DNA from 4 places in the Geobacillus sp. E263 genome. Region 2 is predicted to be linked to each of the others. Evidence: riboswitches for the same ligand, from Rfam matches in the RefSeq annotation. Region 2 holds a riboswitch; each other region holds the start of a gene.

Evidence for each region. A riboswitch is a leader RNA that binds a small molecule or an ion and turns the genes downstream of it on or off. The one in region 2 is predicted to bind S-adenosylmethionine.
Region 1: it holds a riboswitch for S-adenosylmethionine, as region 2 does, so the genes downstream of both, FNL97_RS15370 (phosphoadenylyl-sulfate reductase) here and FNL97_RS13875 (bifunctional homocysteine S-methyltransferase/methylenetetrahydrofolate reductase) in region 2, are expected to answer to the same signal.
Region 3: it holds a riboswitch for S-adenosylmethionine, as region 2 does, so the genes downstream of both, metK (methionine adenosyltransferase) here and FNL97_RS13875 (bifunctional homocysteine S-methyltransferase/methylenetetrahydrofolate reductase) in region 2, are expected to answer to the same signal.
Region 4: it holds a riboswitch for S-adenosylmethionine, as region 2 does, so the genes downstream of both, FNL97_RS10245 (Na+/H+ antiporter NhaC family protein) here and FNL97_RS13875 (bifunctional homocysteine S-methyltransferase/methylenetetrahydrofolate reductase) in region 2, are expected to answer to the same signal.

The regions. Positions count from the first base shown of each region.
Region 1 covers NZ_CP041632.1:2,983,094-2,990,926, forward strand. The annotation lists gene FNL97_RS15350 (YtxH domain-containing protein) at 1-28, opposite strand, end outside; gene FNL97_RS15355 (low molecular weight protein-tyrosine-phosphatase) at 45-515, opposite strand; gene FNL97_RS15360 (DUF1128 domain-containing protein) at 620-844, shown strand; gene FNL97_RS15365 (PAS domain-containing sensor histidine kinase) at 1,043-2,788, shown strand; SAM riboswitch class I at 2,941-3,051, shown strand; gene FNL97_RS15370 (phosphoadenylyl-sulfate reductase) at 3,199-3,903, shown strand; gene cysP (sulfate permease) at 3,918-4,991, shown strand; gene sat (sulfate adenylyltransferase) at 5,045-6,205, shown strand; gene cysC (adenylyl-sulfate kinase) at 6,219-6,824, shown strand; gene FNL97_RS15390 (nitrite/sulfite reductase) at 6,825-7,833, shown strand, end outside.
Region 2 covers NZ_CP041632.1:2,702,784-2,710,616, reverse strand. The annotation lists gene FNL97_RS13885 (SDR family oxidoreductase) at 123-986, opposite strand; gene metH (methionine synthase) at 1,115-4,525, opposite strand; gene FNL97_RS13875 (bifunctional homocysteine S-methyltransferase/methylenetetrahydrofolate reductase) at 4,518-6,368, opposite strand; SAM riboswitch class I at 6,445-6,547, opposite strand; gene FNL97_RS13870 (helix-turn-helix domain-containing protein) at 6,703-7,260, opposite strand; gene FNL97_RS13865 (L-lactate permease) at 7,385-7,833, shown strand, end outside.
Region 3 covers NZ_CP041632.1:668,913-676,745, forward strand. The annotation lists gene FNL97_RS03455 (ABC transporter substrate-binding protein) at 1-878, opposite strand, end outside; gene FNL97_RS03460 (alpha/beta hydrolase family protein) at 983-1,771, shown strand; gene FNL97_RS03465 (DUF2584 domain-containing protein) at 1,801-2,043, shown strand; gene pckA (phosphoenolpyruvate carboxykinase (ATP)) at 2,074-3,660, opposite strand; SAM riboswitch class I at 3,846-3,960, shown strand; gene metK (methionine adenosyltransferase) at 4,141-5,352, shown strand; gene asnB (asparagine synthase (glutamine-hydrolyzing)) at 5,554-7,452, shown strand; gene FNL97_RS03485 (C39 family peptidase) at 7,449-7,833, opposite strand, start outside.
Region 4 covers NZ_CP041632.1:1,977,353-1,985,185, forward strand. The annotation lists gene FNL97_RS10225 (DUF6431 domain-containing protein) at 110-655, opposite strand; gene FNL97_RS10230 (DUF3888 domain-containing protein) at 1,000-1,371, shown strand; partial or broken gene FNL97_RS10235 (2-oxo acid dehydrogenase subunit E2) at 1,548-1,760, opposite strand; gene FNL97_RS10240 (RNA-guided endonuclease InsQ/TnpB family protein) at 1,800-2,882, opposite strand; gene FNL97_RS10245 (Na+/H+ antiporter NhaC family protein) at 3,286-4,611, opposite strand; SAM riboswitch class I at 4,721-4,826, opposite strand; gene FNL97_RS10250 (TetR/AcrR family transcriptional regulator) at 5,013-5,690, opposite strand; gene FNL97_RS10255 (DUF2705 family protein) at 5,690-6,487, opposite strand; partial or broken gene FNL97_RS10260 (ATP-binding protein DrrA1-3 family domain-containing protein) at 6,502-6,858, opposite strand; gene trpB (tryptophan synthase subunit beta) at 7,019-7,833, opposite strand, start outside.

The sequences.
Region 1 (7,833 bases), 280 kb from region 2:
CACCTTTCCATACATTTCTCTTCTTCACTTATTTTTCCCCCTTTTTAAAGTTTTTTCTCTTTTATAATTGCTTCTAATAAATGTTCACACCCTTTTCGGATAAGCTCATATACTTCTGAAAAGTTTCCTGTGTAATACGGATCTGGCACATCAGCAATTTCGCTATTTGGAACAAAATCAAGAAGCCGGCCGATAAATCCTGTTTTATTGTATCCGGCTAATCGTCGCAGATTCCCAACATTTTCCGCATCCATGGCAATAATATAATCAAACTCCTGCAAATCTTCTTTACAAATTTGCCGAGCGCAAATTCCTGAAAAATCGATCTTATTTTTCTTTAATATCGTCTGTGTACCTTCATGCGGCGGTTCTCCGACATGCCAATTCCCTGTTCCCGCTGAATCAACGATGATTTTTCCTTCCAATCCTCTCTCTTTTACTAAATGTCGAAAAATCGCTTCCGCCATCGGCGAGCGACAAATATTCCCTAAGCAAACAAATAATACTTTTACCATTGTTTCACATCTCCTTTCGACCCCATTATATACAAAAATATTAGCGCAATGTATTCCCTTGTATGTTAAAATACATGTAACCTTTACAAGGAAGGAGCAAAAAAATGGATTTATCCAAAAAGTCGGCAGAAAACGTAGCGTACATGGTAGAAAAAATAAAAGAAAAGCTAAAAGTATTAAATTTTGATGCGATTAAACCTTCCCACTTCTCCGAGGAATGGTATGATGAGCTAAAAGACATTTATGAAATGGTGATGAGAAAAAATACGTTTAGCCCAAGCGAGATGCAGGCCATCGCCGAGGAGTTAGGAAACTTACGCAAAAAGTAAAAAATGCTGAAGGAAACGTCGCTTTTCAATGATTCATTATGTACAATACCATACTTACGTATCCATGTAAGGCGGAAACATCTATCGCTGTCCTTTTCGCTTTGGGCAGCGTTTTTTATTGGTTCTACTCAAATTATCTTTATTTTCGTATAATTATGTCTAAGTTCTAATGTTTTAAGGCGGGAGAGGAGAATAAAAATGATCTCTGGCGGTATTCATTACGTGTTATTTATCATTCTATTATTCTTCATTACCGTAATCGTTTCTTACATATTATTGAAAATACTATTCGCCCACACATTTCCTATTTACATGCTCTCTACAGCAGCAATCATATGCATCATCAGCCTTGTGGTTTGGTCAATACATTTTCCCCATATGGCGGATTCTTTCACTCGATTTTTGTTCAGCTCCATCGTTGCTGTGCTCAGCGCCTTTTGTTTGGCAGCGTCCGCATTTATCATTAGCCGCTTATTAAAAGAAAATAAACAATGTCATAAATGTCTTTTTTTCGAATACCCTGATGTGATTCTTCTGCTAGACATAAATGGGCTACTTATATCCGGCAACCCTGAAGTAAGAAAAATGCTTGGATACAAACCACGCGAATATATTGGCAAACATTTTACTCAGTTTATCGCCCCAGACCAAATTGAAAAAGCAAAAAAAAAATTTGAACGAACATTAAAAGGAGAAAGTTGTGAATATGATTTACAAGTAAAGCATAAAAATGGAAAAATTATTGACATGCATTTTAAAACCATTCCAATAATTCATGGAAATCGCTTGAAAGGAATTTATGTGATTGGCCAAAATATGACGGAACTCAATCGCTACCGAAAAGAGCTGGAAAACTTATATCATAAACATACACTCATATTAAATTCTATTGCTGAAGGAGTTTGTGGGATTGATAAACATGGAAATATCGTTTTCTGGAATCCAGCTGCAGAACGAATGACGGGATATAAAGCGGAAGAAGCCATTGGAAAAGCATCGCATGATATCATTCACCATACGAAAAAAGATGGAACTCCTTACTCTATTGATGAATGCCCAATTGATCTCGCCATTCAAGATGGGAAAACATATCATATTAGTGAAGATATTTTTTGGAAAAAAGATGGTACCCATTTCCCCGTTTCCTATACGGTAACGCCTGTTTTGGAAAATGGAGCCGTCGTTGATGCGGTATTGACATTCACCGATATTACCGAACTGAAAAAAACAGAAGAATTCATTCGAACATCGGAAAAGCTCTCAGTTGCCGGCCAGCTAGCGGCTGGGATCGCCCATGAAATTCGCAATCCGCTTACAGCCATAAAAGGATTTATACAACTATTGCAATTCGAACTTGACGTGAAAAAACCTTACCTTCACATTATTGAATCAGAAATTCAGCGCATTGAACTTATTTTAGGCGAACTATTAGTGTTGGCAAAACCACAAGCAACCAAATTTACAAAAAGTGATATTGGCGTTTTGCTTCAACATGTCACCACTTTATTAGAAACACAAGGTATTTTGCATAACATCCAAATTATTACAAAAATTGATCCATCTCTTCCTCTCATTGAATGTGACGAAAACGGATTAAAGCAAGTATTTATTAATTTCTTAAAAAATGCAATGGAAGCGATGAAAAGCGGTGGACATATTTTTATTGAGGCACAAAAAAAGGATGAATATTCCGTTCTTATCCGCTTTATCGACGAAGGCTGCGGAATTCCAAAAGAACAGCTAGAAAAAATAGGAAAACCGTTCTTTACAACAAAAGAAAAAGGTACTGGCCTCGGAATAATGATCAGTAAAAAAATTATCGAAGACCACGGTGGAACGATGTCGATTATGAGTGAAGAGAATAAAGGAACAACCGTCGAAGTAACATTGCCGATCCGCGTTTCTGCATCCTCTGTTTTGCATAATTCCCTATTATCCGGTTGACATGCATGGAAAAGGTCGGACAACAAACCGCCCTTTTCTTTCCTGATTTCTTTATTCCTCTACTGTGTTATATCAGCAAAAAATTAATTCCTATCGAAAAACTAGGATTGACTTTTGTGTGAATTATGTTAAAATTTTAATCAATTACATCAAACTTATCGAGAGTGAGGGAGGGAACTGGCCCGATGAACTCCGGCAACCTGCTTCATGAAAAAGTAAGGTGCTAATTCCAGCAAAATGGGTGCCATTTTGGAAGATAGGGTGAGTGTGCGACCTTTTCGCTCTTTCCAAAATGGGGAGCGTTTTTTATGACTGGACATAGCGCCATTACAGAAAATAGTCGTTTATTTTTATAACTATATAGCCGATTAATCCGCTTTACTTTATAGGATTTTTAAAGGAGGAGCAATATGCTGACTTATCACACATGGGAGCAAGAAAAACCTTCATTCCCTCACGACAATGAAACAAAAGGAGCGCTTGATGTTCTTACTTGGGCATACGACGAATATAAAGATGATGTTGTTTATGCCTGCAGCTTTGGAATTGAAGGGATTGTTTTGATTGACTTAATTTCGAAAGTGAAACGAGATGCGGAAATCGTGTTTCTTGACACAGGGCTCCACTTTCGCGAAACGTATGAAACGATCGAAAAAGTAAAAGAAAAATATCCTTTCCTCCGCATCGTGATGAAAAAACCAAGTTTATCACTAGAAGAACAAGCGCAACAGTTCGGGAATGAATTATGGAAACACAACCCAAATAAATGTTGTGAATTGCGAAAAGTCATTCCGCTGCGCGAAGTATTAACAGGGGTAACCGCTTGGATTTCCGGATTGCGCCGCGAACAATCGCCAACACGCAGCCATGTCGAATATATCAATAAAGATGACAAATTCCAATCGATTAAAATATGCCCGCTTATTCATTGGACATGGAAAGATGTATGGAATTATGTATACAAACATCATCTTCCGTACAATGTACTTCACGATCGCGGCTATCCAAGCATTGGTTGTGAACCTTGTACGTCCCCTGCACTCGATCCAAATGATTTACGCTCCGGCAGATGGGTCGGTCACGGGAAAACAGAGTGCGGGCTTCACATCACATAAGGAGAGGCATGATGATGCTCCTAGCAGTTGCTTTTATTGTTTCCTTCTTCTTTGCGATGAATATCGGAGCAAGCGGAGCTGCCGCTGCGATGGGAGTTGCTTACGGATCAGGCGCTATCCAACGTAAATCAACAGCTCTTCTTCTTTGCGGGTTAGGAGTTTTTCTTGGCAGTCTAGGCGGCGGCGAAGTTGTCAAAACGATCGGATCAGGAATCGTGCCATCATCTATATTGACGATTCAAATTGTCGTCATCATTTTGACAGCAGCGGCCATTTCACTATTTGCTGCCAACATCATGGGCATTCCGCTATCCACAAGTGAAATTACAGTCGGGTCCGTTGTCGGCGTCGGCATCGCTTATCAAGCAGTATACTTTCATCAATTGGTGTTTATTGTTTCTATATGGATCATTATTCCGATTATTGCCTTTGTTTTCACGTTTTTTATCGGTAAGTGGTTTTTAACGCTAAAGCAAAAATATCCACAATTAGAACAAGGCACATGGCAAAAAACGTTTATGACGCTTCTCATTATTACTGGCTTTTTTGAAGCGTTCTCCGCCGGAATGAACAACGTTGCTAACGCAGTCGGACCGCTTGTCGGTGCCGGTTTGATTTCCGTTTCATACGCGACTGTTTTCGGCGGGCTGTTTGTTGCTCTTGGCGCGATTTTACTGGGAAGACGAGTCTTAGAAACAAACGGGAAAAAAATTACGAACTTTTCTCCGTTTGAAGGCAGTGCTATCTCCGGCACTGGAGCGATACTTGTCATTGTTTCGTCCATTTTCGGACTGCCGGTGCCATTAACGCAAATTACAACATCAGCAATTATCGGCATCGGGACGGCGAAAAACGGTTTTTACATTTGGCAAAAACGAATCGTTATTCAGCTTTTAAAAGTTTGGTTCGTATCGCCGATTTTTTCGCTAGTCATTTCCTACAGCCTTGTCAAGCTGCTTCTTGATAGCGATCTTTACACGATCATAGCTATTTGCAGCGTTTGTCTTGCCACCCTTGGCATCATTAGCCTGAAAAAAACCATAACGGAAGAAAAACGATCGTTGCATGAAAACGGCGGTGGCATTTAATCATAAATCATAGTTTTCCTATATGAAATACTAATTCCAGGGGGTTATGAACAATGAGCTTAAGCATTCCACACGGAGGTACATTAATCAATCGATGGAATCCTGACTACCCATTGGATGCACTGACAAAAGAAATTGAGCTGACAAATGCCGAATTAAGTGATTTAGAACTGATCGGAACGGGAGCTTACAGTCCGCTTACTGGATTTTTGACCAAAGACGATTATGACTCTGTCGTTGAAACGATGCGCTTAACCGACGGTACCGTATGGAGCATTCCCATTACACTTGCTGTAACAAAAGAAAAAGCAAAAGAGCTTTCCGTCGGCGAAACGGCCAAACTCGTTTACAACGGAGAAGTCTATGGAGTCATTGATATTCAAGAAATCTATCAACCTGATAAAACAAAAGAAGCACTTCTCGTTTATAAAACGGATGAACTCAAACATCCAGGCGTACGGAAACTATTTGAAAAGCCAAATGTATATGTAGGCGGCCCGATTACATTAGTAAAACGCACTGATAAAGGGCGTTTCGCTCCATTCTACTTCGATCCGGCCGAAACACGTAAGCGTTTTGCCGAGCTTGGCTGGAAAACCGTTGTCGGTTTTCAAACGAGAAACCCTGTCCATCGCGCCCATGAATACATCCAAAAATGCGCGCTCGAAATCGTCGACGGTCTCTTTTTAAACCCGCTTGTCGGTGAAACAAAAGAGGACGATATTCCAGCAGACATCCGCATGGAAAGCTATCAAGTATTGTTGGAAAACTACTATCCGCAAAATCGTGTCTTTCTAGGAGTGTTCCAAGCAGCGATGCGCTACGCCGGACCGCGTGAAGCGATTTTCCATGCGATGGTGCGCAAAAACTTCGGCTGCACCCACTTCATCGTCGGCCGCGACCATGCCGGCGTCGGCAATTACTATGGCACGTATGATGCGCAAAAAATCTTTTTAAATTTCACACCGGAAGAACTGGGCATTACGCCGCTGTTTTTCGAACATAGCTTTTATTGCACGAAATGCGAAGGCATGGCGTCGACGAAAACATGCCCGCATGATTCAAAATACCATGTTGTATTATCCGGCACAAAAGTGCGGGAAATGCTGCGCAACGGCCAAGTGCCGCCGAGCACGTTTAGCCGCCCGGAAGTAGTTGCAGTATTAATGAAAGGGTTGCAGCAGCGCGAAGCTGTATCCCAATCTACTCGTTAAAGGAGGAAGAAAATTGAGCACGAACATCGTTTGGCACCAAACCGCGATTACAAAAGAAGATCGTCGCAAACGAAATGGGCATCATAGCTGCATTTTATGGTTTACCGGGCTTTCCGGCTCCGGCAAATCGACGATCGCCAATGCCGTGTCAAAAAAATTATTTGATCTTGGCATTCAAAATTATGTGTTAGACGGCGATAACATACGCCACGGTTTAAATAAAGACCTTGGCTTCTCTGCAGAAGACCGCACCGAAAATATCCGCCGTATCGGCGAAGTCGCCAAGCTGTTTGTTGACAGCGGGCAATTCGTCTTAACGGCATTTATTTCTCCTTTTGCTCAAGATCGTGAACTTGTTCGGCATTTAGTAGAAAAAGATGAGTTTATCGAAATTTATGTGAAATGCCCGTTAGAAGAATGTGAAAGACGCGATCCAAAAGGATTGTATAAAAAAGCAAGAAACGGAGAAATTCGCGATTTTACCGGGATTGATTCTCCGTATGAAGCGCCTGTCTCTCCGGAATTAACGATTGAAACACATCGCTACACGATCGATGAATGCGCCAATCAAGTGCTTGCTTACTTGCGCGATCGAAATTTTATCAAGGGGGAATTTTAAATGGCATACGAAAAAGTATGGGCAAATAACCCGAATTTAAACAAAACGGAATTAAAAAAGCTCAAAAAAGACGGGCTAAAAATTTTTGAAGATATTCCTTATTATGCAAAGCATGGATTCTCTTCCATTCCGCAAGAAGAATGGGATTATTTCAAATGGGCAGGGCTTTACCTGCAACGCCCAAAAGAAGATGGCTATTTTATGATGCGCGTTTGTGTTCCTTCCGGAATTTTATCTAACGAGCAGCTCGAAACGTTAGCAGGCATCGCCCGTGATTACGGACGCGGTTTGTTTGACATTACAACCCGTCAATCTGTTCAATTCCATTGGCTGCGAATCGAACAAATTCCTGATATTTTTGATCGTTTAAAACGGGTTGGATTATCTACCGCTGGAGCTTGCGGCGATATCACCCGCAACATCGTCGGCAACCCGCTTGCTGGTATCGATCCGGACGAACTGTTTGACACGAGAGAAATCGTTCGTGAAGTATATGAGTTTTTCCAACGTAACGAAGACTTCTCCAACTTGCCGCGCAAATATAAAATATCGATCAGCGCAAACGTCTACAACACAGTTAACGCGGAAATCCATTGTTTATCGTTTACACCGGCGAAAAAAGTGATCGACGGCAAAGAAGTGCTTGGATTCCACGTGAAAGTCGGCGGCGGTTTATCGTCTGCTCCATATCTTGCCCAAACGTTGGATGTGTTCGTGACGCCAGATCGCGTCAAAGATGTCGCTGTCGCTGTTACAACGATTTTCCGTGATTACGGCTATCGCGAAAAACGCCACCGCGCCCGTCTCAAATTCCTTGTCGCTGACTGGGGCGTCGATAAATTTAAAGAAAAATTAATGGAGCTTACTGGGCCGCTCCCATCGAAAGGCGAAGACGTACAAAAAGGCTGGAACCCCGGCTACTTCTACGGCGTTCATCGCCAAAAACAAGAAGGATTAAACTACATTGGCTTTAATGTCCCAGTTGGCCGTTTAAGCGCAGATGAAGTAT
Region 2 (7,833 bases):
GTACGACAAGTTCAAAAAGCTGTCGAAAATGTTTGTCGAAAATATTAATATTTAGAAAAATTATCAACAACAATGAAATAACGTGTTATTCGCTAATAGTTTAAAGTGCGTTTTAATAATTCTTATCCATTTACAATCTTCCCGCCATTCACATGTATCATTTGCCCCGTAATATAGGATGCCTCATCGCTTGCTAAAAATACATAGCTTGGAGCCACTTCACTCGGCTGGCCCGGCCGTTTCATCGGAGTGTTGGAGCCGAAAGTGGCGACTTGATCGCTTGTGAATGTTGATGGTATAAGCGGCGTCCAAATCGGTCCTGGGGCGACGCCGTTGACGCGGATGCCTTGCCCGGCGAGAGATTTCGCCAAAGAGCGCGTAAAGGCGACGATCGCTCCTTTCGTTGCGGAATAATCAATTAATTGCTCATTGCCTTCGTAGGCGGTGATGGATGCGGTATTAATAATCGAACTTCCTTTTTGCAAGTAGGGGAGCGCCGCTTTCGTCAAATAAAAGTAGCCGAAGACGTTGGTGCGGAACGTTTTTTCCAGCTGCTGCGAGGTAATGTTAAGCAAGCTTTTTTGCGGATGCTGTTCCGCGGCGTTGTTGACGACAATGTCTAGTTTGCCAAATTGGTCCACGGTTTGTTTGACCGCTTGTTTGCAAAACTGTTCATCACCGACATCGCCGGCAATCAGTAAGCATTTTCTTCCTTCTTGTTCGACTTGGCGCTTCGTTTCTTCCGCATCTTCCTGTTCGTTTAAATAAATAATCGCTACATCCGCACCTTCTTTTGCGAAATGGATGGCGACCGCCCGGCCGATGCCGCTGTCGCCGCCGCTAATAATGGCAACTTTATTATGTAATTTCCCGCTTGCTTTGTATTGTTCACTCACGGAAACAGGCTGCGGGTTCATTTCTGTTTGCAGACCTGGCTGGCGGTTTTGGTGCTGCGGCGGCAGTGTTGCATGTTGTTTTGTGACCATTGTCCATTCCTCCCTGTGCATCGTTTGTCATCGTTAGTATGGGATATGGGCAGGAAAATATGTAATGTTGGCAAATAATCATTGATGACTACATTGCATAAAAAAGCTGGCCACATCGGGCCAGCTTTTTATAACACATTGAAATAGCGCGCTTCTGGATGGGCAAAGACAATCGCGGAAACGGAAGCTTCCGGCTCCATCATATATCCGTCCGTTAAATGGATGCCGATTTCTTCTGGGTTCAATAGACGGAAGAGCTTTTCTTGGTCTTCCAAGTTCGGGCAAGCAGGGTAGCCAAACGAGAAACGCTGTCCTTGATATTTCGCGGCAAAGCGCTGTTCCATCGTGAAATCCGGATCATCCGGAAAGCCCCAGCGGTCGCGCATGACTTGGTGGATGAGCTCCGCTAATCCTTCGGCGATTTCGAGCGCCAGCGCTTGAATCGCATGACTTTTTAAAAATTCGCCGCTTTCTTTCCATCGCTGCGAAAGTTCGCGAATGCCTTTTCCGGCGGTGACGGCGAAAAATCCCACATAGTCGATTTGTCCGCTTTCTGTAGATTTCAAGTAATCAGCTAAACAAAGGTATGGCTCTCTTGGCTGTCTTGGAAATTCAAATGTTTCGATAATGGTCCGTTTGTCTTTTGGCGAGTAAATGTAAATCCGGTTTCCTTCACTTTGCGCCGGGAAAAATTGATATACCGCCGCTGGCGTAATCCAGTTGTTGCGCTGGGCCTCGTCAAGCAGGTCATCGACGACTTGCTTTAACATAAGCGCTTTTTCATCTTTTTCCTCAAGCAGCCGTTTTACTTTTCCTTTTAACCCAAGGTGATGTCCTAATACCATTTGCCAGTTGACGTATGGAATAATATGCGAAAGCGAAATATCTTTCAATATATGGCGTTCTAAATCTGTTGGCACAAACACGGGAACGTCGGTTGAGACGTTCGACTTTGCCGCAATAGCCGTTGGTGTCGTTTTTTCTGTTTCCGTTTCTTGCTTTTTTGTTTTTGTATATTCGATTTCGTTTTGCTGCAGCTGATTTGCCAGCGCCAGTCCTTCCATGGCGTCTTTTGCGTATAATACGATTCCATCGTATTCCGGAGCGATTTTGTTTTCCGTGAATTTACGCGATAATGCCGCACCGCCGACTAAAATCGGCGTCGAAATGCCCGCTTGCCGCAAATCTTGCGCGGTGACGACCATTTGCTGGGCAGATTTGACAAGAAGCCCTGATAAACCGATAATATCCGGTTTTTCGGCTTGAACGGCTTCAATGAGCTGCTGCGGCGCCACTTTAATGCCTAGGTCGATGACGTGAAAGCCGTTGTTGCTTAAAATAATGTCGACCAAGTTTTTGCCGATGTCATGCACATCGCCTTTGACGGTGGCGAGAAGCACTTTTCCTTTTGTACTGTTTTCCTTTTTCTCCATATATGGTTCTAAAAAGGCGACCGCTGCTTTCATCACTTCCGCGCTTTGCAATACTTCGGCAACAATGAGCTGATTGTCATTAAACAGCCGCCCAACTTCATCCATCCCCTCCATCAGCGGTCCGTTAATGATGTCAAGCGGGTCAGGATAAACTTGCAGTGCCTGTTCTAAATCGGCGAACAATCCTTCCTTCGTGCCTTCGACGACATAGCCCGCGAGCCGCTCTTCAAGGCTAAGCTCGGTTTTTATTTTTTTCGGTTCTTTCGTTTTATCGCGGTAAAATTGGATAAAGGCATTTAACGTTTCCTCGTTCGTGTTAAACAGCAGTTCTTCAGCCAACCGCACTTCTTCTTCCGGAATCGAAGCGAATCGCTCCAATTTTTCCGTGTTGACGATCGCGTAATCGAGCCCGGCCTGCGTGCAATGGTACAAAAAGACGGAGTTTAAAATTTCCCGCCCGACCGGCGGAAGCCCGAACGAGACATTGCTGATGCCAAGTATTGTTAAACATTGCGGAAGCCGTTCTTTAATGAGACGGATGCCTTCGATCGTTTCTTTAGCGGAGCCGATGTATTGTTCATCGCCGGTGCCGACCGGGAACACGAGCGGATCGAAAATAATGTCATGAGGGGATATCCCGTATTTGTTGACAAGCAGGTCATACGAACGCAAGGCGATTTCCAGCTTCCGTTCGGCATGAATAGCCATTCCTTGTTCATCAATCGTGCCGACAACGACGGCAGCACCATATTTGTGAAGGAGAGGAATGACTTTTTCAAACCGTTCTTCGCCGTCTTCCAAGTTAATCGAGTTAATGATTGCTTTCCCTTGTGAATAAGTGAGAGCGCGTTCAATAACGCGTTCATCCGTCGAATCAATGACAAGCGGCACTTTTACTTTTTTTACAACTTGTTGGATAAACTTTTCCATATCTTCTTGTTCGTTGCGGTCCGGGTCGGCTAAGCAAATATCGATGACGTGCGCGCCGTTTTTTACTTGCGCGCGGGCAATTTCCGCCGCTTCTTCATATTTTCCTTCGGCGATGAGCCGTTTAAATTTGCGCGAACCGATTACGTTTGTGCGCTCGCCGACAAACAGCGGACGCATTGTTTCATCGTAAATAAGCGGATCGATGCCGGAGACGGCATGAACGTCAAAAGATTTCGGAATTGGCCGCGGTGGAATGTCCCGGACCGCTTCGGCGATGGCGCGAATATGTTCCGGGGTTGTTCCGCAACAGCCGCCGACGATGTTAATCCATCCTTTTTCAGCGAATCGTCGGATTTTTTTCGCTAACATCTCCGGTGTCTCGTGATAGCATCCTTCTTCATCCGGAAGCCCGGCGTTCGGATAGCAGCTTACAGCAGTGTTCGCCAAGGAAGCGAGCGCGCGCAAATGGTCGGTCATAAACTCGGGGCCGGTCGCGCAGTTTAATCCGACCGCGAACGGCTTCATATGCTGGACGGAGATGAAAAACGATTCAATCGTTTGTCCTGCTAATGTTGTTCCCATTGGTTCAATCGTCCCGGAAATCATAATCGGCACTTTTTTTCCGACCGCTTCAAACGCCTTGGAAATGCCGATAAAGCCGGCTTTGACGTTTAAGGTGTCTTGGCACGTTTCTAATAAAAGTAAGTCGACTCCGCCAAGCAATAGTCCACGCGCCTGTTCTTCGTAAGCGGCAACTAATTGTTCGAACGTAATGCCTCCTGTGACGGATAACGTTTTTGTCGTCGGCCCCATCGAACCAGCGACAAAGCGCGGCCATTCGGGAGTAGAGTAGGCGTCGGCGGCTTTGCGGGCAAGCTTGGCGGATTCGATATTTAACTCTAGCGCTAAATGGCCAAGATGATATTCATCTAATACAACGTTTGTCGCACCGAACGTGTTTGTTTCGATAATATCCGCTCCCGCCTGCAAATATGCTTCATGAATGCGCTCGATCACATGAGGGGCGGTGAGCGTCAAATATTCGTTGCATCCTTCGTATGCTTCTCCGCCGAAATCGTCGGCCGAGAGCTTCGCGCTTTGAATCATCGTTCCCATTGCGCCGTCAATAATTAATATTTTTTTTTCGAGCTGTTGCTCAAGTGTGATGTTACCCATGGAGTACCTTCCTTTCTTGTGCGGCTTGTTCCTTTTCATGAATGTAGCGAACGAGTTCGACGGTCATTTCATAGCGCAAAAACGGCGTAATTAAGTAGATGCCGTTAAACAAGTCAAAGGCGGCGTCAATGAGCGATTTGGCAATTGCGATTCCTTCGCGCGCAGATTGCACGGGGTTGTTCGCGCATGCCGCCATGCGGGAGCGGATTTCATCAGAAAGAGTAATTCCCGGCACTTCGTGATGAAGGAAATCGGCGTTGCGCGCGCTCACTAGCGGCATAATGCCGATGTAAATCGGCGTCTCAAGATGCTTCGTCGCTTCATACACCTCTTCGATTTGCCGCTCGGAATAAAGTGGCTGGGTGATAAAATAATGGGCGCCGCATTGAATTTTTTTCTCCAGACGCTCTACAGCCTTATCTAAATGACGGACGTTCGGGTTAAAGGCCGCGGCAATCGAGAAGTTTGTTTTTTGCCCGAGCGGTTTTCCGGAATACGAAAGCCCTTCGTTAAATTGGCGAATGAGCCGGATTAAATCAAAGGAAGATAAATCATAGACGGATGTAGCACCAGGAAAATCGCCGATTTTCGATGGGTCTCCGGTAATGGCGAGCACATCGGTGATGCCGAGCGTATGCAAGCCCATCAGGTGCGACTGCAAGCCGATTAAATTGCGGTCGCGGCATGTAATATGAATAAGCGGGCGGATGCCGAGCTGCTCTTTGACGATGGAGCCGAGCGCCATGTTGCTGATTCGTGGAGTTGCCAGCGAGTTATCGGCCAATGTCAACGCATCAATGTTCGCTTCTTTCAGCGCTTTGGCGCCTTCTAAAAATTTCGCGATCCCTAATTTTTTCGGCGGATCAAGCTCGACGATCACCGAGCGCCGCTTACGTACGATATCCTGCAGCGGCGGGGCGGCATTTGGTTCGTTTGTTTGGATAGAAATCGGAACATGACGTTGTTTAACGACTTTTTCTGTAATCGGTGTCCGATCGGTTAAGGCGTTTGCTATCGCTTCGATATGTTTCGGCGTCGTGCCGCAGCACCCGCCAATCAGGCGCACGCCTTGCTCACGGAAGGCAAGCGCTGTTTCTTTAAAATAATCGGTGTTTGTTTCATAGATAAGCCGTCCGTCGCGATAATCCGGCAAGCTTGCGTTCGGATACGCGGAAAGAAACGCTTTTTTCGGCAGCGGTACTTCCTCGAGTGAACGAATCATATGATATGGACCGAGACGGCAATTTAGACCGATGACATCGGCTCCCAACTGCTCCAAGCGCGCCAACGCTTCAGAAAGGGGAGTGCCGTCTTGCAAGACGCCGACTTCATGGAGGGAGACGTGCGCGATAATCGGCTTATCCGTTTCTTTGCGCGCGATCGCAAGAACCGTCTCTAATTCTTCTAAATCGTAATACGTCTCGAGCAACAAGCCGTCGACATCCTCATTTAACAGCACAAACAATTGCTCGCGAAACGTCCGCTTTACCTCTTCGATGGAAACGGCGCTTTTATTGATGCTCCGTAATCCGCCGATCGTTCCAAGCACATAGGCGTTATTTTTGGCCGCTTGTTTTGCCAGCCGTACCGCCGCCCGGTTAATCGATGGCACTTCATCTTCCAATCCGTAGCGGGCAAGTTTCACATAATTCGCGCCATATGTGTTTGTTTGAATCACTTCTGCGCCTGCAGCGATATATGCCTCATGAATATGAATGATGTCTTCCGGTTTTGATAAATTTAGTTCTTCAAAACATCGGTCGACGCCGTGCGAGTATAATAGCGTTCCCATCGCTCCATCGGCGATAAGGATGCGTTCTTTTAAGTCTTGCAAAAGCCCCACGCTCATTCCCCCGTTCTATGAAGATAGTAAAAGAAAAAAGCCTTCTATAAGAAGAAGACTTTTTATGTATCGTCTCTTCTTATCTTCCAGGCGTTTCGCCTGTCTGGATTTAGCACCTTGACTTCCGCCAGGTTGCTGAGAGTTCATCGGGCCAGTCCCTCCCCCTCTCTTGATAAGAAATTCGCTATGAAGTTATAGTCAAACGCTTCAACGATATAATTAATATATAATGTAAAGCATTTTCTGAAAATATTCAATATAATGGAATCGTTTTCAAGAAAATATTCTATCCTCAATAGAAAAAAGCATAATGCTTAAAAAGTAGTGTTGTTCACTATAGTGAACGTATATGATTGGAATCAATGACTAGGTAGTAGTGGCATTCATTCTCCCCGATATTGATGAAACGATGTTCCATATCAGCTTCGTAGTACATCGAATCTCCTTCTTCGAGGTCATATGACTGGGTTCCGAGCACGACCCTTAACTTACCTTTAGCTACAGATATATACTCTTTTACTCCTTTTTTATGCTTTGGAAAAATACCGGACTCTTGTTTTGGCGGAATCCGATTGAAAACAAACTCAATTCCTTTTGATGGAAAAGAAGGGGATAAAAGATGCCGCTCAAAGCCGCTCCGTTCGTCTTTATATACATATCGTTCATCTTTTCTAATGATAATGACTTCGCTTTGCTCATCTTCCCCTAATAATTGTGAAAGAGTCATATCTAACCCTTCAGCGATCTGGCAAGCTACTTGAATCGTTGGATTTTTTTCTCCTCTCTCGATTTGCGATAACATCGAACGGCTAACCCCGCAGCGCTCCGATAATGCCTGGAGTGAAAGAGATTTACGCTTTCTCGCTTCTCGCACGTTTTTTCCAAAATTCATGACTGTCTTTCACCTCTCATTATATATTACACTATAGTGGAAATTTTGTCTTGACTTATAGTTTTTCTGTAGAGAATAATATATATATCCACTATAGTGGATAAAAGGGGAGGGGGAATGTTCCATGCATGATGCGATTCATTTCTTATTAGCAGGGTTACCTATTTTATTCGCTCTTATTTGCTTGGTTTGGCTGAAAATGCCGGCGATGTACACCGCTGTCTATTCGTATGGATTGGCTTTCGTATTGGCTTTTTTTTCTTTTGATGCATCGGTGCAGGATTTGCTTCATTCCTCTATTCGCGGCATATTGTTGTCCGGTACGGTTATTTATGTATTAGTGTTTGGGCTGCTTTTATACAACTTGCTAAATGAAAGCGGAGCGATGAATATGATGTCCTACGGTTTATCACGCTTTTGCCGCTCAAAAGCAGAACAGGGGCTGCTTATTTCTGCCGCTTTAGGTCCTTTTCTAGAAGCGGTCAGCGGATTTGGCATTGCTGTGGTGATTGCTGCCCCATTATATCTTTCGCTAGGATTTTCAGCGACGAAGACAATGATGTTATCGTTATT
Region 3 (7,833 bases), 1.4 Mb from region 2:
AGAACCGGATTTGTCGCATATGTCCCTTGGCTTTTATAACGATCGACGACTTTTTCGATAATTTGAATATCCGTATCTTTAAAGTAAGGATGAATTGCTTTTGCCACTTCTGCTGCGCTATGTGTTTCCACCCATTGTTCGGCTTTATAAAGTGCGCGTGTGAATTTTTCGATCGTATCTTTGTTGTTTTTAATAAAGCTTTGTTTTGCCATAAAAGTCGTATACGGGACGTGGCCGGATTCCGTGCCAAATGATGCGACAATATACCCTTTGCCTTCCTGTTCGAAAATGCTTGCTGTTGGTTCAAATAGTTGGACGAAATCACCTGTACCGCTGGCAAATGCGTTCGCGATATTAGCAAAATCGACGTTTTGAATTAGTTTTAAATCTTTATGTGGATCGATGCCATGCTTTTTCAAGACAAACTCTCCGACCATTTGCGGCATACCGCCTTTGCGCTGGCCAAGAAATGTGCTACCTTTAAGTTGGTCCCAAGTAAAGTTTTCAATTTTATTGCGGGAGACAAGAAAAGTTCCATCCGTTTGCGTCAACTGCGCGAAGTTAATGACTGGATCATTTGTTCCTTGGCTGTAGACATAAATGGATGTTTCTGAACCGACGAGGGCGATATCGGCTCCTCCCGAAAGAAGAGTTGTCATCGTTTTATCGCCGCCCCATGTTGTGGTGAGTTCGACCTTTAATCCTTCGTTTTTAAAAAATCCTTTCGATAGGGCAACATATTGCGGGGCATAGAAAATCGAACGAGTTACTTCCGCAACACGTACTGTCTTTATTTCTTCCTTCGTTTGCTTGTTGCAAGCAGCTAGCGGAATAATAAGAAGGAAGAGAAAAAGCGATATCATAGCAATCTTTTTCATGCAGGGAACCTCCTTGGAAAGGTGAAATGAAACTTACTTCACCTTATCGTATGCGCAAGACAAAAATGTGTGAATGCCTAATGGAAAGGAAGAAATATATGGAGATGGACGGATATATCGTGGATCAATATAGATTTCCTTCCCCCAACCCGCATGTGGATGTATTTCTCGTCACGTATTTATGTCAAGGGCTGAAAATTAAAGGTTTTTTGGCCCAGCCGAAAACACCTGGAATATACGATGGTTTTTTATACTTGCGCGGCGGAATTAAAAACGTCGGGCAAGTGCGCCTATCTCGCATTACACAGTTTGCTTCGTACGGATTTGTTGTCATGGCGCCATTTTATCGAGGAAATCAAGGGGGAGAAGGAAATGAAGATTTTGTGGGGGAAGATCGGTATGACGCCCTCGCAAGTTTCCGCCTTTTGCAGCAGCATCCCTGGGTGAATACAAAACGCATTCACGTATTTGGCTTTTCTCGCGGCGGAGCGATGGCGCTTCATACAGCGATTTTGGAGCCTGCGGTTTGTTCTGTCGTTGTCTGGGGCGGAGTATCTGATATTGCATTGACATATTGGGAGCGAGAAGATTTGCGGAGAATGATGAAACGGGTAATAGGCGGAACGCCAACGAAATATCCAGAGCGCTACCGGTGGCGAACCCCATTGTATGAGATCGAAAAGATTCAAGCCCCTGTGTTAATCATTCATGGGGAGAAAGATCGAAACGTTTCGATTGAACACGCGTATCGCCTTGAAAAAAGACTAAAAGAGGCAAATAAACAAGTGACGGCATGGTATTTTCCAAACTTTACTCATTACTTTCCACCGAAAGATAACCGCGAAACAGTTCGTCGGTTAACGGAATGGATGAAACGACAACCAAATGTATGATACGATAAAAAGAAAAGGGGTGTGTTTCAATGGGCATGCCGCTGGAATTTCAAACACTCATTGTGACAAAAGGCAAGGAAAAGCGAGTGAAAGACAATCTATTTATTCTAGAAAAGGAAGGGTATCGTATTTATCCGATCGATATTCCGCTTGAAGTGAGAAGAACGTTGCAAAGCGAAGCGAGCGGCCAAGCAGTGGTAAAAAAGTTGGAACTTGCCAACAATCAGACGATTGTAACGTATGAGCTGATTTCGTTGCATTCGATAAACTAAAAAAGGAGGGAATGATTCCCTCCTTGGAAGTTATACGATTGGACCGCCCAGCGCTTCGATTTCCGGAGCGATATGTTTAAACTTTTGAAAGTTTTCCCGGAATTTTGCGGCAAGTTCTTTTGCTTTTTGTTCATATGCTTGCTTATCGGCCCATGTATTTTTTGGCTGCAGCACTTCATCTGGTACACCAGGAATATGAATCGGAATTTCTAAACCGAAAATAGGGTCCTTCACTGTTTCGACATTGTCGAGTTCTCCTTCGACAGCTGCTTGCACCATTGCACGGGTATAGGCAAGCTTTATGCGGCTGCCGACTCCGTATTCTCCACCTGTCCATCCTGTGTTAACGAGGAACACTCGCACGTTATGTTCAACGATTTTTTTACCGAGCATTTCCGCATATTGCACAGCTGGAAGCGGTAAAAACGGAGCTCCAAAGCAAGTAGAGAATGTCGCTTGCGGAGAAGTGATGCCGCGTTCTGTACCCGCCAGCTTGCTCGTATAGCCGCTTAAGAAATGATACATCGCTTGTTCGCGCGTTAGCTTGCTAATCGGCGGCAATACTCCGAATGCGTCTGCCGTTAAGAAAATAATCGTCGACGGATGACCAGCGATGCTCGGATCAACGATATTGCTAATCGCTTGAATAGGGTAAGCAGCGCGGGTATTTTCCGTTAACGTAGCGTCATCATAATTAGGCAGTCTTGTATGCTCATCGATAATAACGTTTTCGAGCACCGCACCGAATCCGATCGCATCAAAAATTTGCGGTTCTTTTTCCCGTGATAAATTGATGCATTTTGCATAGCAACCGCCTTCGATATTAAAGATGCCGCGGTTGGACCAGCCGTGTTCGTCATCACCAATAAGACGGCGGTTTGGATCGGCGGAAAGCGTCGTTTTTCCCGTGCCGGATAGACCAAAGAATAATGCGACATCCCCTTCTTTACCGACGTTTGCCGAACAATGCATCGATAAAATTCCTTGTTCTGGGAGCAGATAATTCATCACAGTGAAAATCGATTTTTTCATTTCGCCAGCATATTCTGTGCCACCGATTAGCACGATCCGCCGTTCAAAAGAAATAATGATAAATGTTTCCGATCTTGTTCCATCAACAGCAGGATCTGCTTTAAAGTTTGGTGCGCAAATAACGGTGAATTCCGCTTTGTGTGTTTGCAGTTCTTCCGCTGTTGGGCGAATAAATAGTTGATGTGCAAATAAATTTTGCCACGCAAATTCATTAATGACTTGGATAGGTAAGCGGTATTTGGGATCAGCGCCGGCAAATCCTTTAAAAACAAATATTTCATCTTTTTTCATTAAATAGTCAATTACCTTATTGTATAAGTTTTCGAAAACTTCTTCAGAAATCGGCTGGTTCGTCGTCCCCCAATCGATTTTTGATTTCGTCGAAGCTTCTTCTACAATGTATTTATCTTTTGGAGAGCGACCTGTATATTTTCCTGTCGTTACCGCAACTGCTCCGGTAGCTGTCAACCGACCTTCATTTCGTTGCAACACTTTTTCTACAAGCTGTGCTACCGATAAATTATGAAACACATTTGGCTGTTGTAATAATGTGGTAAGTTTACTTGTCATATTAGCGACTCCCATGTACAAAACCTTCCTTTTTATTGAAATGGTCTCCTTAAAATAGTATAACACATTTTTATTATTAGTCCATACTATTTGTGACAATTTCTTTTCTTTTATTTTTCTCATTTTTGTTCATAAAAAAATTGTCTAATTTTGTTGACTTTCTTTATTTAATTACGATATGATAACTCATTGAACGGATACTCTTATCCCGAGCCGGTGGAGGGACAGGCCCGATGAAACCCAGCAACCGTCACAACTGGAAATGTGTGAAATGGTGCTAACCTGTGGCAAGGCAACGTCCTTGAGCGATAAGAGTGAAAGGAGCAATATGATTGCAATGACCTTTCCTCAAAATTACAGGAAAGGTTTTTTTATATGTCTATGTGTCAAGATATATAAAAGCTATAATAAAAGGGAATGAGTACCGTATCATCTGCAGTTTGCAGGAATACAATATTTAGACGTTCGATTATGAAAAGAGGAGGAAACTGACGAATGTCAAAAAAAAGACGTTTATTTACTTCGGAATCTGTAACGGAAGGTCATCCTGACAAAATTTGTGACCAAATTTCCGATGCCATTTTAGATGCCATTTTAGAGAAGGATCCGAATGCTCGCGTCGCATGCGAAACGAGCGTTACAACAGGGCTTGTGCTCGTAAGTGGAGAAATTACGACATCAACATATGTAGATATCCCGAAAATCGTCCGCGATACGGTTCGCGAAATTGGCTATACTCGTGCGAAATATGGTTTTGATGCCGATACTTGTGCTGTATTGACATCGATTGACGAACAGTCTCCAGATATCGCAATGGGAGTCGATAAGGCGTTAGAAGCCCGCGAAGGTCAGATGACTGACGAGGAAATTGAAGCGATCGGTGCTGGAGACCAAGGGTTAATGTTTGGATTTGCTTGCAATGAAACGAAAGAATTAATGCCGCTTCCGATTTCGTTAGCGCATCGTTTGGCACGCCGTTTGTCAGAAGTGCGGAAAGAAGCCATTTTGCCATATTTGCGTCCAGATGGCAAAACACAAGTAACAGTAGAATACGATGAAAATGGAAAACCAGTGCGTATTGATACGATCGTTGTATCAGCGCAACATCATCCGGAAATTACACAAGAACAAATTGAGCGCGATATTAAAGAACATGTCATTAAGCCGGTTGTACCAGCAGAACTGATCGATGAAAACACAAAATATTTTATTAACCCGACAGGCCGTTTCGTCATCGGCGGACCTCAAGGCGACGCTGGCTTAACAGGACGGAAAATTATCGTTGACACATATGGCGGTTATGCTCGCCATGGCGGCGGTGCGTTTTCTGGTAAAGATCCGACAAAAGTAGACCGCTCCGCAGCCTATGCAGCGCGTTATGTAGCGAAAAACATTGTTGCTTCAGGACTTGCGGATAAATGTGAAGTGCAGTTGGCATATGCGATCGGTGTTGCAAGACCGGTTTCCATTTCCATTGATACGTTCGGAACCGGAAAAGTATCCGAAGATATTTTAATTGAAGTGGTGCGCAACAACTTTGATCTTCGCCCAGCTGGCATTATTAAAATGTTAGATTTGCGCCGCCCAATTTATAAACAAACAGCGGCTTATGGCCATTTCGGACGCACGGACATCGATCTTCCATGGGAGCGCACTGATAAAGCGGAAACATTGAAAGAGCAAGCTCTTGCGTTAGCAAAGCAATAACAAACAGAAAAGGGAGTTACGTTATGTAGCTCTCTTTTTTTGGCAAAATCAAGGGCAAACGCAACGAAAAAGCATCTGCTTTGACTGCTCTGCAGAAAAGATTGGCAACAATTTGTTTCAAAAGAGTAAACGAAATGCTATATTCCTATTATGTATGGTATAACCAATAGGGTAAATATAAGAGGACAGGTGAAACAAAACATGTGTGGGTTTATCGGATGCGTTCATGATGAGCCGAAAATGCCAGACGAACAATGGCAGAAAACGTTCGAAGAGATGAATGATATGATTACACATCGTGGTCCGGACGATCATGGATACTATTTTGATGAATATGTCCATTTCGGGTTCCGCCGCTTAAGCATCATTGATTTAGAAGCAGGTCATCAGCCGCTTTCTTACGAAAATGAGCGGTATTGGATTATTTTTAATGGCGAAATTTACAATTACCTTGAGCTGCGGGATGAATTAGTGGAAAAAGGATATGAATTTGCAACCAACTCGGATACGGAAGTCATTATCGCTCTTTACAGCGCTGAAAAAGAAAAAGCGGTAGAAAAGCTTCGCGGCATGTTTGCGTTTGTCATTTGGGATAAAGAAGAAAAAACGATTTTTGCCGCGCGCGACCCATTCGGCATTAAGCCGTTTTTCTACTTAGAAGAAGCGGGTCGTACGTTTTTTGCATCGGAAAAGAAAAGCATTTTGCATGCGATGGAAAACGACGTTCTTGATTATAATGCACTGCAGCACTATTTAACATTCCAATATGTGCCTGAGCCAATGACCATGTCCGCTGGGATTAAAAAATTGGAGCCGGGCCACTATATCAAAAAGAAAGTCGGTGAAAAATTAACGGTACACCGCTATTGGAAAGCGCGGTTCCAGCCTGTATGGAAATCGGAAGACGAATTTGTGAAAGAAATTCGCGATGTTTTATTCGATTCTGTACGCGTACATATGCGCAGTGATGTGCCGGTTGGTTCATTTTTATCGGGCGGAATCGATTCTTCGCTGATTGCTTCGATTGCGAAGCAGTTTCATCCGAACATCAAAACTTTTTCGGTTGGTTTTGAATGGGAAGGGTTTAGCGAAATTACTGTTGCGGAAGAAACAGCGGAAAAATTAGGTGTCGAAAACATTAGCTACGTCATTTCACCAGAAGAGTACATGGAAGAATTGCCGAAAATTATGTGGCATATGGATGATCCGCTTGCCGATCCAGCAGCTGTTCCGCTTTATTTCGTCGCCCGTGAAGCGAGAAAGCATGTAACGGTTGTTCTTTCCGGAGAAGGAGCGGATGAGCTGTTTGGAGGATATAACATTTATCGTGAACCACAGTCATTAAAACTGTTTGATTGGATGCCTGGCGCGGTAAAATGGGTATTGCGCATCATTGCTCGCATTCTTCCAGAAGGGGTGAAAGGGAAAAGCTTTATCGAGCGCGGTCTAACGCCAATGGAAGAACGCTATATAGGGAACGCGAAAATGTATAGTGAAGAAGAAAAGCAAGGTTTGTTGAAATCTTACAAACATGGGTTGGAATATACGAAGATTACTCGTCCGTTTTATGAAGAGACAACCCATTATCCACCGATGAATCGGATGCAATATATTGATATTCACACATGGTTGCGCGGGGATATTTTGCTAAAAGCCGATAAAATGACGATGGCACATTCTTTGGAATTGCGCGTTCCGTTTTTAGATAAAGCGGTCTTTGAAGTAGCGGCAAAAATTCCGCCAGAAATGAAAACGGCTCATAATACAACCAAATACATTTTACGCAAAGCGGCAGAGGGCATTGTTCCCGATCATGTTCTTCACCGCAAAAAGCTTGGCTTCCCAGTGCCGATTCGCCATTGGCTGAAAAATGAAATGCACGATTGGGCGAAAACAATTATCAAAGAAAGTGAAACGGATCATTTATTCCATAAAGATGTGTTATATCGCTTGTTAGAAGAGCATTGTGCCAATAAAGCGGATCATAGCCGCAAAATTTGGACGGTGCTAGTATTTATGATTTGGCATCAAGTGTATATCGAAAGAAAGTACGATTTTTCCCATCTATATAAAAAAGACAGACAACCCCTATCCATCTAATCAGGTTGATAGGTGATTGCCTGTCTGCCCATTTGCGCCCAGGCGTCTAAAAAATCGGCCCTGGGTGCTTTTTTATTTTTTTCGCCTGTAAGCGGGTCATTGAAATAAATATAATCTTGGTCGTATCCCGTAATAACGACGGAATGTTCGTAATACGTAATTTTAATGGGCCCTCTTGGCGTTTCCCATTCACGGAAGGCGGATTCAGGAAGTTTTTTATACGTGCTGTTGGTAATAATCCAAATCGGTACTCCTTTCGAAAGATATTGCTGCAACACGGAAAAGTCGCTTCCTGTTAAGTCAATGATTCTATCGGGCAGATACATTTCAGCAAGCTGTTTAATCGGCTTATGGTACACACCTAAGCCTGGCGTGGTAAGC
Region 4 (7,833 bases), 730 kb from region 2:
TCCTCCTGCCCTTATCGTACCGGATCGCTTTTTCTCCGTCGATAGGAAAGGTTTGTGGGAACCTTAACCATTTCCAATTTAGGATATGTATGTAAAATCAGGATCCCATTTAATTCGCAAAAGGGTGTCGAAATCCTTCCTTCCACATGTCTCTGATGACCGAATAGAGACCGTGTTTCTCCAACGTCCGGATCCACCAAGAAGCCCGTTCCTTTTCTTTTTTCACGATAGGGTCTATGATCCTCCACCGCCTCGCAAAAAAGCTGTGAAGGTTTGATAGGTTTCGACAGAACCGCCGGACATAAAAGATGATGCCGTCCTTTGTCGGGAGGAACGGAGCCCGGTTCGTCCCCTCGGTCAATCCCAACTGCTCTTTCACGACTTGCCATACGGCGGACAACGTATACTGAAAATACGGGAGGAGAAAGGAAGGCAGCACACTCACCGTTTTCAAGCATTCTCGACAGCGATACCGGACAATCCAAATGCGATAATCACCATGTGGGGTCAATGCGTTTCGCTCATAGTAACCGTGGCGGTGCAACGGGCGCTTGGCCCGGCAATGCGGATACTGTGTCAGAAGAGGAAAGTCGTTTTCTTTTCCACGCTCTGCATACGTTTGGACGTCAATGCCAAAGTCATGAAATTGAATCACGTCCTCCTCCCCCTCCTCTGAACCGATGGATTTTCTCTTCCGAAATAATTCACAAAAAATTTAGCACATTCTTTCAGAAAAGGGGAGAGGGCTTTCTGAAGAAATGTGCAAAAAAATGCCTCTTTTATTCCAAAATAAAGTGATAATTTACAATTAGCTTACGCAGAGGTATATAAGAAGTTATAGTAACAAAAGGGAACATTGTTTCCTTTCTTCTTCAACTAACGGTCAAGTTAGTTGAAGAAGGATTTACTATATTTAGAAAATTTTTTTGGGGGGTAAATTAACCAAAATAAATCATCTTTTTTAGGGGAGGATATCTAAAAAAGGAGGTAGCTTTTTATATGAAACGGATTCTAATTTCACTTGTTATATGTTTATTATTCTGGAATTTATCATTGTCCTACCAAGTTGTAGCAAAGACTAATATTACTGGCGAGGAAAAACATACTGATTTTTATGATGCTTTGTTAGTTTTATTGGACCCATATGCGAGGAAAGCAATAAACAACAAGTACCCATCTCGCAGTTATGGGTTATGGAATGCAGAAATATTAGAAGTGAATCGGAAAACTGAAGGATATTCTCAATATGACTTTACAATAAAGGTTAAATATGATACTTATACAGGTCCTCATAATCCACCAGAAGGTCCAGTCATTCTAACTTTTGATGTAAAGTTAGATAGGGTTACTGTAACTAAGGTTGAAGGATGATTTTTGAAATCGTTTTGTTTAAGCTAACGGGATGCTTTAGTTGAATAAGAAAGGACATTACATATTAGTCATATACAATATGTAATGTCCTTTTATTTACTTATATTTCTTTAATTTAGGTCTTGATAAAAAAAGCCAAGGCCTATTTTTGCTTGAAACCATTCTGTTTGCCAAGATTATATTACAAATAACAAATCTGGTTCGCTTAAATATTTTTTCAGTTCGTTTAAAGCTTTTTGCGCTAAAACGCCATCGATTAACCGATGGTCGTAGCTGAGTGATAAAGCCATCATCGAGGCGATTTCAATGGAATCATTGATGACGACAGGTTTTTTCTCCACTCTGCCGATGCCTAAAATACATGATTCTGGATGATTAATAATCGGCGTCAACTACCCAACGGCTAAAGCCGTGGGCTTGCAGCTAGCCTAATTGGCTGCCGCGTTCGGCTGGTTGACAGCAGCCCTGCGGATGTTTTCCGCAGCCACGTTGTCGGCAGGGGCAGCGTACCCACAAGCTCGACAACAAAACTGATCCCTTGACGGTCTGTTTTCTTTGGCCACATGTCCGCAAACCGGACAGGTGCGGGAAGTATTTTTTGGATGAACCAATACCACCGGCACGCCAGCGATCGCCGCTTTATACTCAATAAACTTTCTCAACTGATAAAAAGACCAAGAAGAGTGTTGACGACGCTGTTGCTTTTTAACCGTTTTCTCGGTGCGTTGGCGGATGCCCTTTAAATCTTCAAGGGCAATGCCGCATCCGAGTGCCTTTGCCTTTTCAACAATCTTCTTGCTAATGCAGTGGTTCACATCACGGGCAAATAGTTTTTCCTTCTTGGAACGCTTTTTAAGCAGGCGTTTCGCTGACTTGGTGCCTTTCTTTTGGAGTTTGGCGCGAAGTTTCGCATGGCGGCGGCGCAGCCCGTTGACCTTCGAGCCGGAAAATACCTCACCGGTGCTATCGACGGCGATATTAATGATGCCAAGGTCCACACCGATAAATCCGTTTTCGGAATTGGGCTGGCCTTCGGGAACGTCCACCACGAGCAGTAAATAAAAAATACCGTTTTGAAGGACTAAATCGGCTTGACCCCGAACACGGTTGCCGCACAGCAAACCTTGATGGTAGCGGCTAATGACCATAGGGATTTCCATTCTTCCTTGCAAGGTAAGGATGGAAGCATACTCTAACCCTTTAAAGGACAGGATTCTTTCATCATACACGATGGCACCGGTTTCTTTAAAGTTATGCAAGGTTTTTTTATCCAAACGATAGCTTTCCGACACTTTGCCGATGGCACGAACGGTCATTTGGGCAGAGAGGCCAAATTTTTCCCTGACGTCATAGTAGCAAAGCCGCTGGATTTTCGTTTTGGAAAAGGTTCTGGAGCGAAAAGCAATCTCGCTAATATAGTTGCATGCTTGGTTAAACCGTTTCATTGTTTCCAGCAGCGCATGAAACTGTTCAAGAGTTGGCATTAATTTAATCTTGAGAGTGCAGAGCATTCTTGATTCACCTACCTTTCTAAATCCAGTGTACTTACATTGAACGAAAAATTCAATATATATTGAAAATATAAACCCCGCCTTCCTCCACAGCTAAAGCAGTGGGCTTCCGGCGGATGTTCTCGTGAATGACGAACATCCTTTCTCAGCTTAAAAATCTGTGCACACTGGTTTTGGTTTCTGAAAGCGTTCATAATGAATAAAACCAGATTGCAATAGTTTATAGGAGCTCTTCTCCCACTTTACATCTAGATACTAACACACAAGATCATTCATTGATATTGCTTGGTTGTCTTTTTGGATGAACAATTCTTCATCACCTTTCTAAACGACCGTTTGTGTTAATCATATTCTAAGTCAGACCCCCCTATAAAGAAAGGTCTCCACATCAGAGACCTTTTCATTATACCGCTTTATTCGCTTGTAAGTCTGCCTTTACTTCTTTTTGTGTTTTTAATTTTGGAAAGTCAAACACAATCGCAATCATGCCACAAACTCCAATTAAGAATGGGTAGAACGAATACTGCAAAATACTTAATGGTGAAATGGAAGCAACACCTGCTGCCACAAGCATTTGCGCACCATATGGGATGAGCCCCTGGAAACAGCATGAGAAAATATCCAATATGCTGGCAGATTTACGCGGATCAATGTCATATTGATCAGCAATGTTTTTTGCAAGTGGACCAGCAATTAAAATGGAGATCGTATTGTTTGCTGTTGAAAGATTGGTTAAACTCACTAATCCCGCGATGCCGAATTGTGCCCCTTTTTTTGACTTTACATTTCTTGTTACTAATTGAAGTAAATAATCGATTCCACCGTTATGTTTAATGACTTCCACCATACCGGAAATTAAGATCGCAAGCAATGACAATTCCTGCATTCCGGCGACCCCGTCACCGATGGCTTGAATGAGGCCCATTGCACTGTAGCTTCCATCAAGAAGACCGATGATTCCTGCTAATAAAATACCGCCTGCTAACACGACTAGTACATTAACGCCCATTAATGCTGTTATTAATACACCAAGGTAAGGTAAAATTTTCATCCAATGAAAAGATTGATTCGTAATTTCCGCTTGCTCTCCAGCAGTAATGGCCCAGAATAGAACGATGGTGATGATTGCCGCTGGTAAAACAATGAAAAAGTTCACCTTAAACTTTTCTTTCATTCTTGTATTTTGTGTACGAACTGCCGCAATCGTTGTATCAGAGATAAAAGATAGGTTATCTCCAAACATAGCACCGCCAATGACAGCTGCCATAGATAATGCCAAAGAAATATCGGTTTGTTCACTAATTCCGACTCCAATCGGCGCTAACGCTACAATCGTTCCCATGGACGTTCCCATCGAAATGGAGATAAAACATCCAATGACAAATAGACCGGCTATTAATAAATTTTGCGGAACAACGGAAAGAGCTAAATTAACCGTTGATTCAACAGCCCCCATTTTTTTAGTTACTTCCGAAAATGCTCCTGCTAATAAGAAAATGATGACCATTAACATGACATCGGCATTTCCAGCCCCTTTTGTGAACACTTCCACTTTCTTCGTTAAAGACTCTTTCCGATTCATCATCAACGAAATACTTGCCGCAATCAAAATTGCTACAATGACTGGAAATTTATAAAAATCGCCTGTAACCACGCCTGCACCAATGAATAACACTAAAAAGACCACAAACGGAAATAACGCAAATAGATTGCCTTTTCTTAACTCCACTCTTTCCACCTCATTTTATGTTTTTTTGAAGGAGCTTTCCACTTAGAGAAAAGGCCTCTTCTTATCTGAACATAAGAAGAGGCCTTATACGTATCTATATAAGAAACCCTTCTTATCTTTCAAGCACAATGCTTGCTGGATTTGGCACAGCACTCGAAAACGAGTCCGCTGCCGAGACTTCTTCGGGCCAGTCCCTCCGCCTCTCTAGATAAGAAGATGAGCGGTTGTATTTCGTTATATAAAACAAATAAAAGATTACAACATATTCATCTGTTACGCAATACACCTTGAAAATGTCTTATTTTTAAAAATTTTCAACAAATATAAAATAATACTTGTGTAACATCAATAATATGCAAAAATCCCGCGGCTTTTCACCGCGGGAGAAAGGTGCCAATAGTTTATTCTGGTTTATAGATCCCATATTTCACAATCTTAAGATAATCATTAAGTTCCTTTATTAAAGACTCGGGATTATGAATAAAATCAAATTGCTTATTTTTGTAGAGAGTCAGATACTTATTCGTCAGCTGTTCAACGATAAACATCGTCATGCGGATCGCGGTATCCACGGAAATATCCTCTCTAAGTTTTTCCGTTTGGATCAGATCTTTAATATAGACATGCTTCAGCAAAAAATCTTCCTGATAAGCTTCGTAATGTTTCTTAATAATTTCTTCCATTTCCTTCTTTACTGCCACTGGAGGATTAGTAAAGGCATCCGTAATAAACTGAGTTTCTTGGAGATACTGAACCGTTAGTTTTTGTTTCAACAGGACGATTTCTTTGATCCTTTCAAAGAAATCATCAGATTGGATTTTTTCCATTTCTTCCATTGCTAGTTCCGTCAGAAAGTCCTTCACATAATTCACTAAATAAAGGTATAAGTTTTTCTTGCTCTTAAAATAATGAAAAAGGATTCCCTTGGAAATTCCCGCCCGTCTCGTAATAACATCTGTAGAGGCTTTTTCATAACCATTCTTCACAAATTCCTCGATGGCCACTTTGATGATCAAGTCTTTTTTCTCTTTAGGCTGCTTTTCAAATGCTGAATACAATTTTAACACCTCTAATTTCATTAGACTGCAATATCTTTCTTTTTATATACCATATATGAAGCGAAGATACTAATCAAAATAACCGCAGCCATAATAAAGATATACAAAGGCTCAATCTCGTTATCATTAATAATGGAGGCGGCGTCGACATATTTAAACGGGCTTATATATTTTAGGAACTCTAAGTCTTCCGATATCCCTGCCATCACATTCATAAAGTAGGCAGCTAGGACAATCCCCAGTGAGATCGAAAGGATGTTTCTTGTTTTTTTCATCATCGACGACAACATAAACGCAATTGCACCGAACGTCAAATGAAGCAATATCGTTGCGGCGATTAATAAACTAAATGTGTCTGTCGGGACATCCGGGTCTTTTGCAAATTGAAATCCAATGATGCTTGCTACGGCTGAAACTACGTTAAAAATCAAAATATTTACCAAAACGGCCAGAAGTTTTTCCGTTACGATTCGGCTTCTTGTGACAGGCTTTGATAACAAAAATTCAATCGTTTTTTCATTTTCTTCTTTGGCCAGAATATTGGATGCAAGAATTGCCGAGTATATGCTTCCTAAAAGGGTAGTCATCATATAAATTTCTATCCCGTAAAAACCCATTAAATCTCCCATATTTAGCTCATTCATTCCAAACGCTTTTTTAATCGATTCCGGATAGGCCTCAAACAGTTTGGTCATTTCTTTTTGCTGCTCGGCAAACTGAGGATAAATGCTTAATGTCAACAAAATAAGTCCGCTGAGGACGATGCTCCAAATGATCAATGATTTTAAATTCCGTTTCAATTCTCTTTTAAAAATCATTTTCGTTCCCTTCCTCACTTTTCATAGTAATGCATAAATACTTCTTCAAGAGTCGGTTCTTCGATTAATAGATCCTTGACCGGCAGAGTATTTAATTTATGCAGAAGCGCCTTCATATCCCCGCTGTAAAGCAGCGTCATTTCATTGCCGTTTACCTCTTTCTTCACTACTCCCTCCAGATTGAAGTCGATTGGTTCCGATTGGTCAAAGGTAATCGTGATATTTTTCAAATTGTTCTTCGTGAGATTTTCAATCGTTTCTACTTTAATAAGCTCCCCTTCCTTAATAATGGCGACCCGATCACACATTTTTTGCACTTCAGAAAGAATATGGGAGGAGAAAAAGATCGTTGTTCCCTTCTCTCTTTCCTCTGATTCATAAGTTTAACGATTTTGTTGAATCTCTAGGTTAGATTGGCAGTAGTACGGAAGCAGCTTCTTCTTAATTATTTTCTCAGCATATATAAAAAAAACGATTCTGTCGTTTGACAAAATCGTTGAAACGCCGCGCTTTTGGCGGCGTTTGTATTTCTTACTTTAACATATGAAACACTTGCTCAACGTCTTTATCGCCACGCCCTGAAAGATTAACGATTATAATTTGATCTTTATCCAATGTTGGTGCCAATTTTATTGCATAAGCAACCGCATGGGCGCTCTCAAGCGCTGGAATAATCCCTTCCGTTTTCGACAAAAGCTGGAATGCTTCAAGAACTTCCTCATTTGTCACCGTATAATATTCGGCACGTCCGGATACTTTCAGATGGCTATGCTCAGGGCCGATTCCTGGATAGTCAAGACCGGCGGCAATCGAATAAGTCGGCTGAGGATTTCCTTCTTCATCCAACAATACTAAGCATTTAAACCCATGAAGCACGGCCGGGACACCTTTGGTAAGTGTCGCCGCTTTTTCCGGCTCGACGCCGATCAGACGCACGCTTGGTTCATCAAGATAATGGGCAAACGCACCAATCGCGTTGCTTCCGCCGCCAACGCAAGCGATGACAACATCAGGCAAACGTCCTTCTTTTTCTAAAATTTGCCGTTTGCTTTCTTCGCTTATGACAGACTGAAAATGTTTAACGATACTTGGATACGGATGAGGTCCAACCGCTGAACCAAGCAAATAGAACGTATCCTTATAGTTTTGCACAAAGTCATTCAACGCTTCATCTACTGCATCCTTTAATCTTCCTTGTCCTTTTGATACCGGAACGACTTTTGCTCCTAAAAGCTCTATGCGAAACACGTTTAATGCCTGACGCCTTGTATCTTCCTCGCCCATGTAGATGGTGCAATCAATGCCAAACATCGCGCAAGCCGTTGCAGTGGCGACACCATGCTGTC